One region of the Actinomadura sp. NAK00032 genome, then DNA from elsewhere that is predicted to be linked to it. Evidence: riboswitches for the same ligand, from Rfam matches in the RefSeq annotation. Region 1 holds a riboswitch; the other holds the start of a gene.
What was found. A riboswitch is a leader RNA that binds a small molecule or an ion and turns the genes downstream of it on or off. The one in region 1 is predicted to bind cyclic di-AMP.
Positions count from the first base shown of each region.

Region 2: another riboswitch for cyclic di-AMP. It lies ahead of HUT06_RS14810 (CHAP domain-containing protein); the one in region 1 lies ahead of HUT06_RS03095 (NlpC/P60 family protein).

Region 1 is NZ_CP054932.1:616,856-627,242, forward strand. It holds gene HUT06_RS03055 (PQQ-binding-like beta-propeller repeat protein) at 1-2,030, shown strand, start outside; gene HUT06_RS03060 (TIGR03086 family metal-binding protein) at 2,020-2,589, opposite strand; gene HUT06_RS03065 (TetR/AcrR family transcriptional regulator) at 2,660-3,262, shown strand; gene HUT06_RS03070 (hypothetical protein) at 3,469-3,855, shown strand; gene HUT06_RS03075 (MFS transporter) at 3,846-5,294, opposite strand; gene HUT06_RS03080 (DUF4396 domain-containing protein) at 5,421-6,023, shown strand; gene HUT06_RS03085 (BlaI/MecI/CopY family transcriptional regulator) at 6,074-6,454, shown strand; gene HUT06_RS03090 (M56 family metallopeptidase) at 6,441-7,475, shown strand; cyclic di-AMP (ydaO/yuaA leader) riboswitch at 7,578-7,725, shown strand; gene HUT06_RS03095 (NlpC/P60 family protein) at 7,731-8,780, shown strand; gene HUT06_RS03100 (TMEM165/GDT1 family protein) at 9,104-9,688, shown strand; gene HUT06_RS03105 (TetR family transcriptional regulator) at 10,014-10,387, opposite strand, start outside.
Region 2 is NZ_CP054932.1:3,149,706-3,160,092, reverse strand. It holds gene HUT06_RS14830 (rhomboid family intramembrane serine protease) at 45-794, opposite strand; gene HUT06_RS14825 (DEDD exonuclease domain-containing protein) at 799-2,598, opposite strand; gene HUT06_RS14820 (NYN domain-containing protein) at 2,903-4,168, shown strand; gene HUT06_RS14815 (C40 family peptidase) at 4,358-5,419, shown strand; cyclic di-AMP (ydaO/yuaA leader) riboswitch at 5,926-6,125, shown strand; cyclic di-AMP (ydaO/yuaA leader) riboswitch at 6,271-6,413, shown strand; gene HUT06_RS14810 (CHAP domain-containing protein) at 6,422-7,267, shown strand; gene HUT06_RS14805 (hypothetical protein) at 7,307-8,626, shown strand; gene HUT06_RS14800 (M48 family metallopeptidase) at 8,704-10,083, shown strand; gene HUT06_RS14795 (Ig-like domain-containing protein) at 10,091-10,387, opposite strand, start outside.

The sequences.
Region 1 (10,387 bases):
CGCCGGGCGGGCGCGCGGTCGCGGTGAAGGTGGTGCGGGCCGAGCTGGCGGAGGACGCCGGGTTCCGGCGCCGGTTCGTCCGGGAGGTCGAGGCGGCCCGCCGCGTGAGCGGCCCCTTCACCGCCGCCGTGGTGGACGCCGACCCGGACGGGACGCCGCCCTGGCTGGCCACCGAGTACGTGCCCGGCCTGTCGCTGAAGGCCGCGATCGACGCGCACGGCGCCCTGCCGGACGGGACGGTCCGGTCCCTGGGCGCGGCGCTCGCGGAGGCGCTGGAGAGTGTGCACGCCGCCGGTGTGGTGCACCGCGACCTCAAGCCGTCGAACGTGCTGCTGGGCGCGGACGGCCCGCGCCTGATCGACTTCGGGATCGCGCTGGCGTCCGAGGGCACCCGGCTGACGGTGACCGGGGCGATGGTCGGCACGCCCGGCTTCATGTCCCCGGAGCAGTTGCGGGGCGGCGCGGTCGGCCCGCCGAGCGACGTCTTCGCCCTCGGCGCCGTCCTGGCGTACGCGGCGACCGGGGCCGGACCGTTCGGTGGGGGCTCCGTCCACGCGCTGAACTACCGGGTCGTCCACGGGGCTCCCGACCTCACCGGCGTCCCGCCCGGCCTGGCGGACGTCGTGGCCCGCTGCCTGGACAAGGACCCCGGCCGTCGTCCCAGCGTCCCCGCCCTGGTCGAGGAACTGGGCCGGGCATCGCTCGCGTGGCCGCCGGTCGGAGCCGGCTGGCTGCCCGAACCGCTGACGACCGAGATCACCCGAACGGTCCCCGCGCCGCCGCCCGCCCCCACCGCCGTCGTCGTGACGGCGCCGTACCAGGGCCCGCCTCCAGGGCCTGCTCCCCGGCGGTTGCTCACACGGGGCCGTGCCCTGACCGGCCTCGCCGCCGTGACCGTTCTCGTCACCGTCGCCACCACGCTGCTCCTCACCGGCGGAGAGCCGGACGCCGACCGGAAAGGCCGCACCGACCGCGCCGCCGAGCCCAGCCCGCCCGTCCTGAAGCAGCTGTGGACCTACCCCGGCGACCCGGCCTGGCCGCCGCAGATCAAGGACGGGACGCTGTACTTCGGCGACGGCGACGGAGTCATCCACGCCGTGGACGCCCGGACCGGCGACGCCCGCTGGACGCGCGACCGGGCCTGGGGCGGCGGCAACTCCATGATCATCGCCGGGAGGCGCGTCTACGTCGGCGGTTACGCGGACTCCTCCCGCGACAGCGACAGCAGCCGCGTGTTCGCCCTGGACACCGGTTCCGGCCGTCGGCTGTGGGAGCACCCCGACGGCACGCTGCTGCTCGGCGAAGCGCAGTCAGGTCGGCACATGTACCTCTTCCACCGGTCCGATAGCAGGAAGTCGCTGGTGTACGCGCTGAACACCGGCACCGGCAAGAGGGCCTGGAGCCACGAAGCCGGGATCGTCTGGGAGATGACCGCCCACGGGAACGTCGTCTACTACGTCGCGAGCAGTTACGACGAGCCGGGCCCGCAACTCCACGCGCTGAACGCCGACACCGGCAAGCGGCTGTGGAAGGCTCCCTTCGCGAACGACCTCGCTGGCCGGCCGGAGTCGCTGAACGTGATCGGCGGCGTCCTGTACGGGATCGGTGAGGACGGCACCGTCTCGGCCCGCGACCCAGGCAACGGTGCGCCCCTCTGGAACACCCCAACGGGCCTTCGCGACTTCTCGGATTCGGGGCTCCCCGTGGTGTCCGGTGGGGTCGTCTACGTCAGCGGTAACGCCGATACCCAGGGAAACAAGGGGCAGGCGGTCGCGTTCAACGCGAAGACCGGCGCGGTGTTGTGGCGCCGTGAGCTTCCCCAGGTGAGCTCCTCACCCACCCTCTCGTCCGGGACGGTCTATGTCGCCACGAAGACCGGCGAACTGCACCTCCTGAACGCCGGTGACGGCACCTCCCTGGGGAAGGTCCAGTTGGCGGACGACCGCGACCCCACCGCGCTGGTGTCCGGCGGAGTGGTCTACTTCAGCGCCGGTGATGGCCACCTGCGCGCGGCCACCATCACCCACTGACCCCACCCGCCGCCGTCCACTCCGGGTCGCGGCCCAGGAGGGCGGCGAGGTTGTCGATCGCGGGACGGTCCGGATCCTCGGCTAGCGGCGGGCTGTAGACGCCGCCGGGCCCGTTGAGGGGACTGCCCGGAGCGGTGTTGGCGCGGGCCAGCGGCAGTGCTGCTTCGGCCAGGCGGGACGGCACGACGGGCGTGGTCCGCAGCGCGCGCGCCAGATCCCAGCGGTGGACCAGCATGTCGACGGTGTGGACGCCGAGCACCAGTTCGGTCGGTGTCGGGCCGCGCTGCGGCAGGTTCACGGTCTCACCGGCCTGCTCCAGCACGGCGAGGCAGCGGGCGGCGATGCGGGCGAAGTCGTCGCGAGGGTCCGCGCTCGCTTCGACGGGCGGCAGCGCCGTCCGGGCGATGGCCTCGTGCCGCTCGTTCATGTGGCGGAGCAGGTCGGCGACCGTCCACCCCTCGCAGGGTGTCGGGCCGTCCATCGCGGAGTCGGGGACAAGGGCGACATCGTGGCCCAGCAGGGCGAGCGCGATGGCGTCGAGCCGGAGCAGATCGGTCATGTCGGACGCTCCTCATTTGGCGAACGGTCGTACGCCAAAATAGCGTACGGCCGTTCGCTAGTGTGGGGCCATGTCTCCTCGTCACTCGGCGGCCGAAGCGGCCCGGACCCGCGACCGGATCGTGCGGGCCGCGATGCGGGACGCCTCTCGGCTGGGGCTGGAGGGGCTGACCCTCGGCACGCTCGCGGGGCGGCTCGGCATGAGCAAGGCGGGCCTGGTCGGCCCGTTCGGCTCCCGCGACCGCCTGCAGATGGCCGCGCTCGACCAGGCCGGCGAGGTCTTCCGCGCGGCGGTCGTCGCCCCCCTGGCGGACCTGCCGCCCGGCCCCGAGCGCCTGGGCCGGCTGATCGACGGCTGGGTCGGCTACCTGGCCGACTGCCCGTTCCCCGGCGGCTGCTTCCTCACCGCCGCGTCGGCCGAACTGGACGGGCGGCCGGGACCGCTGCGCGACCGGCTGCGCGAGATCGTCGCGTCCCAGCGCCGGGCGCTGACGGCCGAGATCGCCGCCGCCCAGGCCGGACTGCCCGGCCCGCACCGCCCCGCCGAGGAGGTCGCCACGGTGATCGCCGGCCTGGCCATGGCGGCCAACCAGGAGATCCAGCTGCTGGAGGACGCCTCGGCGCCGGCCCGCGCCCGCGCCGCCATGCGCCACGCGGCCGGCCTGGCCGCTTGACCCCTCCAGCGCCCGACCCATTGTTGGCACTGCGTTACCCGGGTGTTCCTTGCGCATCGGCCCGGCGCGCCTCCCCGCCACGACCAAGATCGAACTTGGTGTGACGGCCCGGCGAACAATGGCGCGGGCCCTTCCGCCGGCGGATCCGCCGACCGAAGATCAACACCGAGCGGCGCGATCATCTCGCGCCCGGTGGAAGGGGCACGATGAAGGCACTGATGAAGACGGCCGTGGTGGGCCTCGGCATCGCGGCGGCGAGCATCGCGGTCGCGCAGCCGGCGCTGGCCAACTCCTTCGGGCCGGTCTCGGTCGGCGACGGCACCGTCTCCTACAACGACGGTGGCGACCAGTTCTGCGCCCAGGCGTACAACACCGACGGCGCCCGCTGGGTGCAGGTGACGCTCGTCCCGATCAGCCGGTCGGGCCCGAGCCCGTCCTGGAAGGACTACAACAACTACTACGGCAACTCGGGCAGCACCTGCCGCAGCCTCGCCACCGCCTACGAGGACACCTACTACCGCGCCGACATCAAGACCTACTGGGGCGAGCGGGGGACGACCGTGACGCGCTCGTCTCGCTACTTCTACAGCTGATCGTCCACCGCCAGAACGACGGCACGTTCACCGCATCCGGGGCGGGGAGTCCGCAGGGTGACGGCGGCGAGTCCCGCGCCGGCGAGCGCGATGAGCGCGGCGCCGGTGAAGGCGGCGGAGAACCCGTCGGTGAGCGCGGGCAGGTCGCCGAGCTGGTCCGCTCCAGAAGCGGCGGCGATGGCGGTCATGGCCGCCAGGCCGAGCGCCGAGCCGACCTGGTAGCCGGTGTTGACGATGCCGGACGCGAGGCCGCCCTCCTCCGGACGGGCCGCTGACAGCGCGGTGCCGAGCGAGGGGATGAACGCCAGCGACATCCCGAGCGCGGCGACCAGCGAGGCCGGGAGCACGTCCACCCAGTAGTTGCCGTCCGGGCGGATCAGCGACAGCCAGCCCAACCCGGCGGCCAGCACCAGCAGCCCGGCGACGACGGCGGCCTTGGCGCCGAGCCGGCCCATGACGCGCGGCGCCAGGACGATCATCCCGAGCATGATCAGCGCGGTCATCGGCACCAGCGCCGCGCCCGACGGGAAGGCGCTGTAGCCGAGCACCTGCTGCAGGTACAGGTTCAGGAAGAACCACATCGGGATCCACGCGCCGCCGAGCAGCAGCTGCGCGAGGTTGGCGGCGGCCAGGTTCGGCGCACGGAAGATCGACAGCGGCATCAGCGGCGCCCGGCGGTAGGCCTGCAGCGCCAGGAACACCCCCAGCAGCACCAGCCCGCCGGCCATGACGGCCCAGGTCTCCAGTGCGTCCCAGCCGACCTCGGGCGCGCGGACGACGGCGAAGACCAGGCCGCCCAGCCCCGCGGTGACGGTCAGCGCGCCGAGCACGTCCACCTTGCCGCGGGCGCCGCCCCCGCCGCCGGGCATCAGCGCGGGCGCGGCGGCCAGCGCGATGAGGGCGATGGGGATGTTGATGTAGAAGACCCAGGGCCAGGACAGGTACTCGGTGATGACGCCGCCGAGGAACACGCCCGCGGTACCGCCGGCCGGTGCCGCCGCACCGTACAGGGACAGCGCCCTGGTCAGCTCGCGCGGCTCGGAGCCGAACAGCATCATCAGCAGGGTCAGCGCGGCGGGCGCGATGAACGCGGCGCCGACGCCCTGGACGGCCCGTCCGGCCAGCTCCACACCGACGTTTCCGGCGGCGCCCGCCATGGCGGACCCCGCGAGCAGGACGACCCATCCGGCGGAGAACAGCCGGCGGGCGCCGAACAGGTCCGACAGCCGGCCGCCGAGGAGCAGCAGGCCGCCGAACCCGACGACGTAGGCGTTGAACACCCAGGACAGGTTCTCCTGCGAGAAGCCGAGGTCAGCCTGGATGCGGGGCAGCGCCACGCCGATGATCGAAGTGTCCATGATCACCATGAACTGAGCGGTCGCGATCAGTGCCAGCGCCCACCAGCGGCGCGCGGCGGGCGGTGCGGAACGTCCGGACATGACTCTCCTCCTCCTACCCCTAGGGGGTATCTATTCGGCGAGCGCTTACCCTAGGGGGGTATAGTTCCCGACGCAACCCCCGGCGCCCCGCGCCAATTCCCGAACCCCTCGAAGGAGACCCCCGAAATGACCGCCCAAGACCGAGAAGGACCCGCCCACCACAGCGACCAGCACCCACCCGGCCACACCCACCACGCTGCAGACGAGCAGGGCCGTCCCTCAGGCGGCCATGCGGGCGGCCACGGCGGACATGTAGGCGGTCACGGGGACGGGCATGGCGGCGCGGCGGGGGCGGTGTCGTGGGGGATGGCGGCTCAGGCGACGCTGCACTGCCTGACCGGCTGCGCCATCGGCGAGGTGCTCGGCATGGTGATCGGGACGGCGCTGGGGTGGTCGAACGCGGCCACGATCGTCCTGGCGGTCTTCCTCGCGTTCGTCTTCGGCTACGCGCTGACCATGCGCGGCGTCCTCAAGGCGGGGTTGACGCTGCGCGCGGCGTTCGGCGTGGCACTGGCCGCCGACACCGTCTCGATCGCGGTCATGGAGGTGCTGGACAACGCGGCCATGGTGGCGATCCCAGGCGCGATGGAGGCCGGCCTGGCGGACCCCCTGTTCTGGGGCGCGCTCGCCATGGCCTTCTTGCTCGCGTTCATTGTCACCACGCCGGTCAACCGGTGGATGATCGGCCGCGGCAAGGGCCACGCCGTCGTGCACCAGTACCACCACTGACCCGGCGCACGGTCGCTCCGGCACAATGTGGGCAGGACGGAGGTGAGCGCGTGGCCGGACTGGGCGGGTCGCTCGAACGCTCCATCATGGACGTCCTGTGGAGGGCGCCCGAACCACTGCGGGTACGGGAACTACTGGCGAAGCTGAACGAAGACTCCGACAAGGGGCTCGCCTACAACACCGTGCAGACCGTTGCCGAACGCCTGGCACAGAAGGGGCTCCTGCGGCGCACCCAGGACGGGACGGCCTTCCGCTACGGCCCGACCCGCGCGCGGGAGGAGTACGCCGTCGAGCTGATGCTGGACGCGCTGACCGACGCCCCCGACCACGGCGCGATCCTCGCCCGCTTCGCCGAGAGCGTCCCCGCCGAGGACGCCCGCCACCTGCTGGACGCCCTGCGGCGCCGGACGTCCGACGGTGACGAGGCATGACCCCGTGATCTTCCTGGTCGGCGCGCTCATCGCCTCGGCGGCCCTGCTGGGGTGCCTGGCCGGGCCGGTCCTCGACCGGATCCGGGGCGGCGCCCTCGGCCCCCGGACGGCGGTGGCCTGCTGGACGGCCGCGCTCGCGGGCACCGTCATCGCCAGTTCCGGAGTCGTCGCGGTCGCGCTGATCTCGCCGCCGGGGCCCGCCCACGGACTGCTGACGATGCTGCGCGACTGCCTGCCCCACCACGGGAGCGAGGCGATGATCATGGCGGCCGGTGCCAGCCTGGTGCTGCTGACCGCCTGCGGAGCGAGGCTGGCGCGCGGGGCGTCGCGCCTGGTCCGCGCCCTGCGGCACCGCCGCCGGCACTGGGAGATGCTGCACCTGGTCGCCCGGCAGCACGCCGGCCACGCGGACGTCCTCGTACTCGACCACCCGGCGCCCGTGGCCTACTCGCTGTCCGCGCGCCGCCGCGCGATCGTGCTCAGTACGAGAGCCCAGGACGTGTTGAGCGCCGCCGAACTCGGAGCCGTCCTCGCCCACGAGCGAGCCCACCTCCGCCAGCGCCACCACGCACTGCTGCTCGTCTTGGACGTGGCACATGCCCTGCTCCCGTGGCTGCCGACCGTCCGCCGCGCCAGAGCACGACTACCGCTGCTCCTGGAAATGGCAGCGGACGACACAGCGGCGCGCACCCACGGACCACAAACGCTCGTCCAGGCCCTATGCAGACTCACCCCGAACGCACTCGCAACCCCCGGCTCCCTATCGGCCACCGGCCCCCTCCCCGCCCCCGGGCCGCTCGGCACCTCGGGGGTGGGACTCGGCGGGGGCGGCGGCTTGGGCGCGGTAGGGGGCTCGGGGGCGGACGGACTGGCGGCGCGCCTGCGGCGGTTGGAATCCGGCGAACCGGCGCAGCCGCGTGGACTGTTCCGGGTGGTGGCGCCGCTGTTCGTGGGCGCGGCGGTCGCGGGCCCGCTCACTGGCGCCGCCCTTGCGGTCGGCCGGCTGGCGGTGCTCTGCTGATGCGGCTGGGGTGTTTGCCGTAATCCGCGCCTTGAGTGGCGAATGAAGCGGCTATCTCCTACGCTGCGTAGGAGCCATGGTGACGAGCCCCCGCCGGGGGCGGCGATGGCGACGCCGAATCCTGCGGCCCACCGGCCGCGGAACCGGGGACCCGATCTCCACCGGGGTGAATCCGCTCCCTCTGCGGGGCGGTAGGGCGACTCTGGCCCGAACCCGTCAGCTGACCCGGTAGGCGGCACAGAGGAGGACGACCGCATGCAGCGACGCGCTGCCGTCATCGGCACGCCGAAACGCCGCACCCGCACCCCCCGAACCGTCACGGCATGGGCGGTATCGGCCGCCGTGGCCGCGGCGCTCCTCGCACCGGCGCCCGCGTCCGCCGCGCCCGAGCCGTCCCGCCGGGAACTCACCGCGCAGCAGAAGAAGCTCGCGGACGACGCCGAGAAGCTCAGCGAGCAGTACAACGGGCTGCGGGAGCGGCTGAAGCAGGCCCAGCGCGCCGCCAAGGTGGCCGAGGGCAACGCCGTCCGCCAGAAGAAGGCACTGGACGACGCCCGCACCAGGATCGTCAAGCTCGCAGCGGACAGCTACAAGAACGGCCCGGCCGACCCTGCCGTCGCCTTCGCCTCCGCTAAGGACCCGCAGAGCGTCCTGGACCGATCGGCGACGCTCAACTACTTCGCCCGCCAGGACGGCGACCGCGTCGCCCACCTGCTGCAGACGATGCAGGCCGCCGAACGCTCCCGCAAATCGGCCGAAGCGCGCGCGAAGCAGGTGCGCGAACTCACCGACGAGGCCAAGAAGAAGCGCCGGGAGCTCCAGACCAGGCTCAAGAAGGTCGAAGCCAAGCTCGGTGTCGGCACCCCCATCCGCGGCAACGGCGGTCCCATCCCCGACGTGGACCCCGCCGGCGCCTCGGCCAAGGCGATGACCGCCGTCCGGGCCGCGCTGAACCAGCTCGGCGTGCCCTACTCCTGGGGCGGCGGCACCGCGTCCGGCCCGTCCTACGGCACCGCGCAGGGCGCCAACATCAAGGGCTTCGACTGCTCCGGCCTGACCCTGTACGCCTACGCCCAGGTCGGGATCAACCTCCCGCACTACACCGGCGCCCAGTACAACGCGGGCACGCACGTGTCCGAGTCCCAGCTCAGGCCCGGCGACCTGGTGTTCTTCCACAGCGACCTGCACCACATGGGGCTCTACATCGGCGGCGGCAAGATGGTCCACGCCCCGCAGACCGGCGACGTCGTCAAGATCAGCCCGATCGCCGGACGGTCCTTCGCCGGCGGCGTCCGCGTCGCCTGACGCGCTCTCCGCGGACCGGCGTCCCCGGGGCGGCGGGGACGCCGCCGTCCGAACCGGGTCGATTGCCCTGCCGGACGTTTTGGCTACACTGGGCCCGGCGAAGGGGAGTAGTCCTGTAACACCGCTGGTCGACACGCTGGACGTCCTTGGACGTCCCGGCCACCGGGCCCCGCACCGGGGTGGACGAGACCTTCGGCCACGGCATGACGTGGCCCGTACGACCGTGCGGGCCGTCCGATCGTGCCGGGCCGAGTGGTCCTCCCGTCGCCCGCCCAGGGTGCCGGCCGAAGTCCGCGGCCCGGCCCCGGCAGAAGGCACCGCCCATGACCCTGGACCCGCTCGCGATCCTCACCGCCTTCGGCTTGATCTTCCTCGCCGAGCTGCCCGACAAGACGATGTTCGCCTCGCTGGCCATGGGCACGCGCATGCGTCCGCTCTACGTGTGGTTCGGCACGTCCACGGCGTTCATCGTGCACGTCGCGATCGCCGTGGGCGCCGGCAGCCTGCTCAGCCTGCTGCCGGGCATGGCCGTCAAGCTCGTGTCGGCCGCCCTGTTCGCCTTCGGCGCCATCATGCTGATGCGCGGCGGAGGCGACGACGACGATGACGACAAGGCGGGCCAGGCCATCACGCGGTTCTGGCCGTCCTACGTCGCCGCCTTCACGGCCGTGTTCATCAGCGAATGGGGCGATCTGACCCAGATCACCACCGCCAACCTGGCCGCCACCAACGGATGGCTGCCCACGGCGATCGGCTCGGCGGCCGCCCTGATGTCGGTCTCGGCCCTGGCCCTCCTGGCGGGCCGCTTCATCGCCAACAGAGTCCCGCTGAAGACCGTCCAGCGCATCGGCGGCCTGTGCATGGCGGCCCTGGCCATCTGGACCCTGATCGAAGCCTTCACCATGTAACCCCCGAACCGCGTCCGAACCAGAAACACCAACCCCCCAACCACCAGAACAGCCCTGAGAAACGGTCATCAAGCCCGCATGCCCGGGACCGGCTGATGCGCGCGTCATCGTCGTTCGCCTGGTCCTGAGCGCATCGGCCGCCGGATCGGTTCGGCGGGTCGGCCGCCGATTCGGTCTCCGGGACGGCCTCCGGGGGCGGCCTCCGGGGGCGGCCTCGGGGCGGCCGCCGGCGGGGCGCGGGGCCGACCGTTACGCGGGCCGGTTGATCGCGGTCACCTGCGACCGGCAGGGGTTCTGGTGCCGGGCAGTTGAGTCTTGCGGCGGGCTAGTGGGATTGAAGGCCGGTGAGGATCAGGGAGATGACGGCCTCGGACTGCGCTTCGGTTTCGGGGGAGTTCCACTCTGCGGCGTGGGTCGGGTCGTGGAAGCGGGTGGTCGCGTCGAGGACGGCTCGCGCGAGTGCTTCCGGGTCGCCGGGTGTGAAGGTGCCGGTGGTCATGCCGTCGGCGACGATGGCGCGGACCTCGGCGAGGAGGAAGTCGACGTGGGCGGAGGAGACGGCGCTGTGATCCGCCGCCAGCACCCGGAAGGTGGCGAAGAGTTCCGGGTCTTCCCGTGCCTTCGTCCACTTCATGGCGAACATGGTGGTGAGCAAGAGGTGCAGCCGGTCGGGCGGGGCCAGGCCCGAGGCTCGGACCG
Region 2 (10,387 bases), 2.5 Mb from region 1:
CCCTCCCCCTCAGACACGGACTCTCCGACCCTATCGGGCGCGGGTCAGCCGCGGCTCAGCGCGGCCGGGCGGCGGGCGGGGCCGGCCCGGCGGGCCAGGAGGGCGAACGCCACGCCGGCCACGAAGCCGTAGATGTGCGCGGTGTAGGCGACGTTGCTCTTCTCGTCGCCCAGCGACAGCCATTGCAGGACGAACCAGTACCCGAGCACCACCCAGACGGGCAGCCGGACCACGATGACGGGCGGTACCCAGCTGACGATGCGGCCCCGCGGGTTGAGGATCACGTAGGCGCCCATCACCCCGGCGATGGCGCCGGACGCGCCGATGAGCGGGACGGTGGAGCCGGGGGACGTCCACGCGAAGCCGTAGACGGCGACCAGGCCGAACGCCAGGTAGCTCAGGAGGTAGCGCCAGCGGCCCAGGCGGTCTTCGACGCCCATGCCGACGACGAACAGCGCCACCAGGTTGCCCAGCAGGTGCAGGGCTCCGGAGTGCAGGAACATCGAGGTGAACGCGGAGGTCCAGGGCGCCTTGCCGAAGGAGGCGGGGCCGCATTCGTGGACGATGTCGGTCGGCAGGGGCTGCTGGTCGCCGGTGGTCAGCTCCTTGGGCACCGCGCCGTACTCGTAGGTGAAGTGGGCCGCCCGGCATTCGCGGACGCGGTCCTCGCCGTACCAGGTCGCGAAGTTCGACATCGGCGTGAGCAGGAAGACCACGACGTTCGCCGCGACGAGCAGGTACGTCACCCACGGGACGCGGCGCGCCGGCTGGCTGTCGTAGAGGGGCAGTGCCACAGGGTCACCTTAGTGGGCGGCCGGGGCGCGAGCGGGACGTCTCGGGCCGCTCGTAGGGCCGCTCGTAGGCCTTGTCGATCCATTCGCGCAGGCCCTCGGCGCCGTGCACGGGGCACGTCCACGGACCGTCGACCTCGACGAGCCGGACGCCGGGCAGGTCGAGCCAGCGCAGCACGCACTCCATCTCCTCGGCGGTGGCGCCCGCCGAGGGGGGCGCGCCGAGCGGGACGCCGCCGGGCGCCTCCCCGGAGGGCGGGAACACCGTCTCGGCGGTGGCGATCAGCGCGTCCACGTACGGGCGGGGGTGGGCGCGCGCCGGAACGGTCCCGGCGGCGGCGAGCCGGCCGTAGCGCACCACCGACAGCTCCCAGCCGCCGTCGAAGGCGGGCCTGGCCGCCACGAGCTGCGGCAGCCGGGCCAGGGCGGCGAGCCGCTGGCCGCGCGCGGCGGCGCGGACGAACGCGGCGAGCCGGTCGCGCTGCGCGGCGGCCTCCTCGTAGCGCAGCTCGGAGGCGAGCCGGTCGATGCGCACCTGGGCGGCGGCCACGACGGGGCGCACGTCGCCCTCCATGACGGCGCGGGCCGTCCCGGCGTGGACGGCGTAGGCGTCGGCGGACTCGCGGCCGTCGCAGGGCGCGCCGCAGCGGCCGATCTCGGCGAGCGCGCACGCGCGGGTCTTGCCGCGCTCGATCAGCCGGAGCGTCAGCCGCTGGGTGCACTGGCGCAGCGGGACGGCCTCGTGCAGGGCGGCGCGGGCCTCCTCGGCCTGCCGCCGCGACGAGATCGGCCCGAGGTAGCGGGCGCCGTCGGCGCGGCACTCGCGGACGATCGACAGCCGCGGGAAGGGCTCCACGGTCAGCTTCAGCCAGATCGCCCGCTCGGGGAACTTCGAGCGGCGGTTGTAGCGCGGCTTGTGCTCGGCGATCAGCCGCAGCTCGCGGACCTCGGCCTCCAGGCCGGTGGCGCACACGATCGTGCGGACGTTCTCGGCGAGGCCGACCATCTCGCGGACGCGCCAGCGCGTCTCCGAGCCGGTGAAGTAGCTGCGTACCCGGGAGCGCAGGTCGCCGCTCTTGCCGACGTAGAGCACCTCGCCCGCGTGGTCCTCGAACAGGTAGACGCCGGGGGTGCTCGGCACGTCGTCGGCGAGGTGGCGCTTGCGGCGCTGCTCGGGGGTGGGCGCCTTGGCGAAGCCGCGCATCTCCTCCAGGGACGTGACGCCGAACGAGCCGAGCCGCTCGATGAGGCCGTGCAGGACCTCGGTGGTGGCGCGGGCGTCGGCGAGGGCGCGGTGCGTCGGCTCGTTGGACGTCCGGAAGAAGCGGGCCAGCGTGCCGAGCTTGCAGTTGGGCACCTCGTCCTTGGACAGGACGCGGCGCGCGAGGTCGACGGTGTCGACGACGGGGAAGGCGGGCCAGGCGTAGCCGTTCGCGGCGGCGGCGGTCTTCAGGAAGCCGATGTCGAATGGGGCGTTGTGCGCGACGAGCACGCAGCCGCGCGCGAACTCCAGGAACGCGGGCAGCACCGACTCGATGCGCGGCGCGGCCGTCACCATCGCGGTGGTGATGCCGGTCAGCGCGGTGATGAACGGCGGGACGGGCCCGCCGGGGTCGACCAGCGTGCCGAAGTCGCCGAGCTCCTCGCCGCCGCGCACCTTCACCGCGCCGATCTCGGTGATGGCCGAGTCGGCGGCCGAGCCGCCCGTCGTCTCCAGGTCGACCACCACGAAGGTGACCTCGGCGAGCGGCGTGCCGAGGTCCTCCAGCGTCCCCTGCACTCCCTCAACACCGTGCGCAGCCGTCATGTGCGCGACCGTAGAGGACGCCACCGACAGAAGCCGGGGCCGCTAGGGTTGGAGGGCGCCGGCACGTCCCGCCGGGCGGGGGGCCGCGGGGGACGGCTCGGGGGAGCCCGGCGCGCCCCGTCCGATCGCGCGTCCGGCCTGGTCGGTCGCCGGTTAGGACGCGGGGCGGCAGGGAACACAGAGCCCACCGGCGGCGTAGCCCGGAAGGAGCGGGATCATCGACAGCGGCCCCGAAGCGACCCCCGGCTGCGCGGAGTCCGACGAGAAGCTGGGCAGGCCCCTCCCCGAACCGGTCCGGCAGTCGGTGGTCGAGGCCGCCGCCGAGCTGATCGGGACGCTGCCCGCCGACGAGGTCCCGGTGCCGCTGCGCCGGTTCGCGCGGTTCGAGCGCCGCAAGCGCGCCAAGCTCGCGGGGCAGCACATCGCGGCGGTGCTGGAGAAGGACGCCGCGTTCCGCGGCCGGGTCGCCGAGCCGCTGCGCGAGGCGCAGGCCGACCTGGTCGGGGAGGTCGAGGCGGGGCGGGTGCCGCCCGCCGCCGATCCGGTCCGGGTCGCGGTGCTGGCCTACCTGCTGCGGCCCGCCGGCTGGACGGCGCTCGTCGACGCGGCCCGCGCGGAGCTGGAGCGCTCCGCGACCGCCTCCGAGGAGGAGGCCGCCGAGCGCCGCGTCACCGCGCTGAAGGAGGAGCTGGCCGCCGCGCGCGCCACGCGCTCCGCCGAGCACGAGAAGGCGCGCGCCGAGCTGCGCGAGGTCAAGGCCGAGGTGGCCGAGCTGCGCCGCAAGCTGCACGACGCCCGCACCCGGTACCGGGCGGCGGAGGAGCGCGCGGACACGGTCGTGGCGGACGCCGAGCGGCGGCTGGCCGCGGCCGGCGAGTCGACGGCCGCGGCGGAGAAGGAGGTGCGCAAGCTGCGCGCCCGCGCCGAGCGGGCGGAGACCGCCGCGGAGGCCGCCAAGCGGGCCGCGCGGGAGGGGCGCAACGTCGACGACGTCCGGCTGCGGATGCTGCTCGACACGCTCGTGGACGCGGCGCAGGGCGTCCGCCGGGAGCTGGCGCTGCCCGCGACCATCGTGCGGCCGGCCGACGTGGTCGGCGGGCTGGAGCCGGACCGTCTCGCGCACCGCGCGCTGCCGGGCCGGGCCCTGTCCGACGGCGACCCGCAGCTGCTCGACCGGCTGCTGGCCCTGCCGCAGGTGCACCTGATCGTGGACGGCTACAACGTCACGAAGACCGGCTACGGGGAGCTGCCGCTGTCGGACCAGCGCAGCCGGCTGGTGTCCGGGCTCGGCGGGCTGGCCGCGCAGACCCGCGCCGAGGTGACCTGCGTGTTCGACGGCGCGGAGCTGGACGCGCCGGTGGCGATCGCGGCGCCGCGCGGCGTCCGGGTGAAGTTCAGCGCCCCGGGGCAGACCGCGGACGAGCTGATCGGCGAGCTGGTGCAGGCCGAGCCGCCGGGCCGTCCCGTGGTGGTGGTGTCCTCGGACCGGGAGGTCGCCGACGCGGCCCGGCGCGCCGACGCGCGGCCGTGCCCGTCGACGCTGCTGCTGCGCCGGCTCGGCCGGTCCTGACCGGGCGCCGCCGGTTAAGGACGGTTTAAGGCCGCGATAAGGGACGGGTCGCAATCCGTGATCTTGTCGCCACGGAAAGTGGACGTTGCCTGTCGATCTCCATCAAAGAGTGACGAATCGGTTGTGACGGTTGTTGCCCATCGCTAATGTCGTCCGCTGACGTCGTGGACGAGAGGGGCGAAACCGACCGTGGCCAAAGATCTCATCGGGGCACCGGCACGCGAGCGTGACCGGAGGGGCGGCCCCGCGAGCAGAGGCGCCTCCCGCCGCCTGGCGGCCGCCGCCTGCCTGACCGTGACCGCCGCCCTGGTCTCCCCCCCGGTGGTGGCGCACGCCGACCCCAGGCCGACCAAGGCCCAGGCGCAGAAGAAGCTCGAGAAGCTCACCGAGCAGTTCGACCAGGAAGTCGAGAAGTACAACCAGAACCGCGAGAAGCTCAAGGTCGCGAAGAAGAAGTACGAAACGGCGAACAAGGCGAGCAAGGAGGAGCAGGCCACCTTCGAGCAGCAGCGCTCCAAGATCGCCCAGATGGCGGCCGCCGCCTACAAGAACGGCGACTCCACGGACGTGACGGGCTTCGTGGGCAGCAAGGACCCGCAGTCGATCCTCGACCAGGCGGCCGTCTTCTCCCACCTGTCGCACGAGCGCAGCTCCCAGCTCACCCAGTTCCTCGCCACCGCGCAGCGCCTGCGCCGCGAGCAGTCGCAGGCCAAGGCCGCCTACGACGAGATGAAGCAGAAGCAGGCGGAGATCAAGAAGAAGAGGGCCGAGCTCGACAAGAAGGTCGAGAAGCAGAAGGCGCTGGTCCGGCGGCTCGGCGGCGGTTCGTCGTCCTCCGGCGGTTCGTCGTCCTCCGGCGGCGGGGCGACCGGCGGCACCTACAACGGCCCGGCGAGCGGCGCCCCGCGCGCGGCGCTGGACTTCGCCTACGCCCAGCTCGGCAAGCCGTACCAGTACGGCGCCGAGGGCCCGGGCTCCTACGACTGCTCCGGCCTGACCATGAAGGCGTGGGCCGCGGCGGGCGTCGGCATCACCCGCACCACCAACTCCCAGTACGCCGCCACCAAGCGGGTGGCCAAGAGCAACCTGCAGCCGGGCGACCTGGTCTTCTTCAGCAGCCTCGGCCACGTCGGCATGTACGTGGGCAACGGCAAGATGATCCACGCCCCGCGCACCGGCAAGAACGTTGAGATCGTCAGCATCACCTCGGGCTACTACCTGAACAACTACTACGGCGCCGGACGCCCCTGAGGCGTCCCTCCGCGCCCCCGCCGAGGGGCCGCGGAACGGCTCCCCCCGACAACGGACCAGGCTTGACCTGGTCCGTTGTTAATTTTGGGGGGGTTTGCCTTCTCTTGGGGCTTTGGTACCTTGTCCTCACCCATCGGCGCCCTCCAGGCGCCGTGGCCACGCGACGCCCACCAGGCGCCGCGGCCCCGCGCGGCGCGTCAGTCAGCCGCGCGACGGCGGCGCGAGCCACGCGCCGCTCCCCCCTCGGGACGGCACGGCCCACGCGCCGTCCCCGCGGCACCCGCGGGGTGCCGCAGCGGTCCGCACGCGGACCGCGGCCGGCCCGGCCCACCGTGCGCACGCCCGCAGCGGCATGGCGCTGAGAGCGCGGCCACGGCGGTCCCTCGGGGCCAGCCTCCCCGGACGTCCCCCGGCAACGGGCCCGACGTCCGTGCACAACATCAGGCGCCGCTCGTTCGCACGCGGGAGACAGGTCCCGCGCCGGGCCCCATCTCGCCCCCAGGAGCGCAGCGGCAGCGCCGAATCCGCGCAGCGCGGAACCGGGGAACCACATCGCCGGAGTCCGGGAGTCCTCCCGGACGGGCATTCCGGCACCCGGGGTGAATCGGTGCGTCTCTCCCGGCCCCGTTCCGGTGGAGCCCGCCGTAGGGCCAGCTTCCTCGCCCGAACCCGTCAGCTAACCCGGTAGGCGTCTGGAAGAGCGAAGGAGAGATTCCGCAGCGTTGCCTGGGCGTGGCCGCCCATCATGCGGCCACGCCCGGACCCCCTGCGCTCCGCGGGCCCCGCCCGCCGAGCGCTCCCCATCCGAACCGGCGTGCCCGCAACGGGCACGCCACCGCCGAGTCCGCGGCCGCGCCAGCGCGCCGGACGCGGAGCCGGGGACCCATCCAGTCCCTTCACATCGGGGTGAATCGGCCTGCCCAAGGGCGGCCGTAGGGCGGCTTCCACGCCCGAACCCGTCAGCTAACCCGGTAGGCGGCATGGAAGTCGAGGAGACCCCCCGTGCCAGGCGCACATCGCAAGAAGATCCCGGGCAAGCACCGCAAGGCGAGCCCTCTTTCCCTCCCGTGGCGGACGACCGGCGGCGTCCTCGTCGGCGCCGCCGTACTCGGCACCGCCGCGGTGACCGCCCAGGCGTCCGTCCTGCCGTTCGGCTCCGCCCCCGCGGCGACCACGGCGGCCGACGCCGCCGTCGCCAAGAAGGCGGACAAGGGCTCGTCCGGAAACTCGTCCAAGGACGCCTCCAAGCGCGGGCGGAGCAAGGCGGCCACGACGCCGAAGCCGTCCGCGCCGTCCCCCGGCAAGAGCGCGAAGGCCGAGCCGGAGCCGGCCGCCGCCGGGAAGCGGGCCTCGGCCTCGCGTCCCACCGCCGCGCAGGCCATCGAACTCGCCCGGTCCCAGGTCGGCGTCAAGGAGGACGGCGGCGGCGAGACCAAGTTCCAGCAGTGGTACATGAGCACGTCCCGCGCGCAGCAGACCCTCGCCCGCGACGGCGGCTCCCTCGGCGGCTACAGCGACGCGAACTGGTGCGACATGTTCGTCTCCTGGGTCGGCGAGCAGATCGGCTTCACCGACCAGATCGGCAGCGACGCCTGGACGGTCGCCCACGCCCGCTGGTTCCAGGAGCACGGCCGCTGGGGCACCGAGCCCAGGCCGGGCGCGATCGTCTTCTTCGCCTGGGACGGCGGCAAGAAGGTCACCGACATCCGGCACGTCGGCATGGTGATCAAGAAGGCCGGCGAGGGCACCGTCCAGACCGTCGAGGGCAACACCGGCAACGCCGTCCAGGTCAAGGTGCGCTCGGCCAGTGACATCGTCGGCTACGGATACCCCGACTACAAGTCGTGACGGCCTCCCCGGCGGCGCGGGCTGCATAGGATCGCGCGCATGGAGGACGCTCGGGACCACGACCCGGAGCGGGACGCCCCCGAGCGGGACGCCTCGCGGCGCGGCGGTCCCGTCACGCGGCGCAGGGCCCTGGTCCTCGGCGCGGGCGGGACCGCCGCGCTGCTCGCGGGCGGCGGCGCCCTCCTCGGCGCGCGGGCCGGCGCCGGCGCGGCACCGGCGGCCCGCGCGGCCCGCGGCGGCGGGTCGCGCGCGGCCGGGCCCTTCAGCCTCGACGCCGCCGGGACCGTCCTCGCCAACCGCGCCCGGGCCGTGCGGACCGGCGACCGCTTCGCCTTCCTCGCCACCGTCGGGGAGGCGCCCAGGACGTTCCAGGACGCCCAGTCCCGCATGTACGACAACCTCCGCCGGCTGCCCCTCGAAGGCTGGGAGGAGCGCGCCGTCAACGTCCAGGCCGCGGCCGAGGACGGCGCCGTCCTCCGCGTGGAGGTGCGCTACCGGCTGCGGGGCTTCGACAAGGGCCACGTCGCCCGCACCCGCTACCTCGCGATGGCCCCGGGCTCCGGCACCTGGACGATCGCCGGGGACGGGACGTCCCACGGCCTCACCGACGACGCCGACATCTGGGACGGCGGGCCCCTCACCGTGGTCAAGGGCCGCAGCAGCCTCGTCATCGGCGACACGACGGGCCTCGACGGCATCGCCGCCCGCCTGGACGCCGCCGTACCGGTCGTCACCGGCGTCGTCGGCCGCGGCTGGGCGCAGCGGGTCGTCGCACTGGTCCCCGCCGACGCGGGCCTGGCGTCCGCGCTCGCGGGCCCCGGGCAGAGCCTCGGCGAGATCGCCGCGCTCGCCACGGTCGCGCCGGCGGGCGGCACCGGCCGCGGCGAGGACCGCGTCATCGTCTCCCCCGGCACCTTCGGCCGCCTCAACGGCCTCGGGCGCGACGTCGTCCTCACGCACGAGTTGACCCATGTCGCCACCGGCGGCGCCCGGGACCGGCGGACCCCGCTGTGGCTGATCGAGGGCTTCGCCGACTACGTCGGCTACCGGCGCGTCAAGATCGGCGTCCGGTCGGCGGCCGGCGAGCTGCGCCGCGAGGTCGCCGCCGGGCGGCTGCCCGCCGCCCTCCCGGCGCCGGCCGCCTTCGCGGGCGGCTCCCCGCGGCTCTCCCAGGCCTACCAGGAGTCCTGGCTCGCCTGCCGGATGGTCGCCGACCGGTACGGTGAGGCGACGCTCGTCCGGCTCTACCGGGCCGCCGGGCGCGTCCCGGAGGCCGCCGCGCTGCGCGACGTGCTCGGCCTCACCCGGGACCGCTTCACCGCCCTGTGGCGCGATTACGTGAAGAAGGAGCTCGCATGAGTGAGCGAAGCGAAGCGGGGGGCGTGGGGGGTCGACCCCCCACAGAAGACACGAGTGAGCGAAGCGAGGCGGGGGGCGTGGGGGCCGTTGAGGTGGCGGGGAGCCGCGTTGAGCGGGACTCGGCCGGGGCCGGGATGCGGGGGGCTCGGGTCGCGGCGGGGGTCGCCGCTCTGGTGCTGTTCGCGGCCGTGGCGGCCGTGCTCGCGCTGACCACGCCGTGGAACCCGCTGCCGGGGCACGTGCCCGGCGGGCATGTGCGGGCCGACCCGGCGCTCGACTTCTCCCCCGCCGAGATCGCGCGGTCCAGGGCGTTCGACTCGGCCGTGAACCCGCCCGCCTACGCGGGGCTGCTGGTGGGGCTCGCGGTGGTCCTCGTGCTCGGCCTCACCCCGCTCGGCGCGCGCCTCGTCGGCCGGGTCACCGCCCGCACCCGGCGCCGTCCCCTCAAGATCGCGCTCGCGGCGGTCGTGCTCGTCGCCGTGCTGCGCGTCGCCGGGCTGCCGTTCGACATCTGGGGCGAGTCGGTGCTGCGCCGGTACGGGCTGTCGACGCAGAGCTGGCCCGCGTGGCTGGTCGACCAGCTGAAGTCCCTCGGCGTCACCTGCGTCATCTACACGGTCGCGCTGCTGCTCCTGTACGCGGTGGTGCGCCGGTTCCCGCGCTACTGGTGGACGGGCGCCGCCGCCGGCGGGTTCGCGCTCGTCGTGCTCGTGTCGTTCATCTACCCGATCGCCGTCGAGCCGGTCTTCAACAAGTTCCACTCGCTGCCGCAGGGGCAGCTGCGCAGCGACCTGCTCGCGATGGCGAAGCGGGACGGTGTGCCGGTGAAGGACGTCCTGGTCGCCGACGCCTCCCGGCGGACGACGTCGCTGAACGCCTACGTGTCGGGGTTCGGCTCCACGCGGCGGATCGTCCTATACGACACGCTGCTGAAGTCGCCGCGCCCGCGGATCGAGTCGATCGTCGGGCACGAGCTCGGCCACGCGAAGCGCCGTGACGTCCTGTGGGGCACGCTGGTGGGCGCGCTGGGCGTGGCCGGGGCGCTGTGCCTGCTGTACCTCCTGATGACCTCTCCGCGGCTCCTGCGGCGTGCCGGGGTCGATCCCGGCGGCCCGCCCGGGGCCGCCTCCCGCGGGCGGGCGGCGGCGGACCCGCGCACCGTCGCGCTGGTGCTCGCGCTCGTCGCCGCCGGGACGCAGGTCTCCGCCCCCGTCCAGAACCTGGTCAGCCGGCGCATCGAGGCCCGCGCGGACGCGCACGCCCTCCAGCTCACCCGCGACCCGGCGACGTTCGTGTCGATGCAGCACGAGCTGTCGGTGCGCAACATCTCCGATCTGAGCCCCGACGCCCTGGAGCGCCTCCTGTGGATGACGCACCCGGCGGGGCCGGACCGGATCGCGATGGCCCGCGACTGGGCCCGGATGAACCGCGTCCCGGTCCCGCCTCCGCTGCGCTGAGCGGGCGTCAGTTCCCCTCGGCGCCCTGCTTCTGCGGCGCCTTCTGCTGCGAGCCCTGCCCCTGCCGCGCGGACAGGGTCGCCGCGTCAGGGCGCGGCGCGGTCGTCACCGGCCGCTTCAGCGCGCCGCCCTTCACCCAGTCGTTCCAGCCGACCTGCCAGAAGCCCCAGCCGTTGTCGGGCTCCAGCTTCCGGCTGGTGCCCGTCACCTCGACCGGGTCGCCGCGGTAGCTGAGGTTGTAGAACCACTTGGCGTTGGACGGGCTGATGTTGATGCACCCGTGGCTGACGTTCTCGCTCCCCTG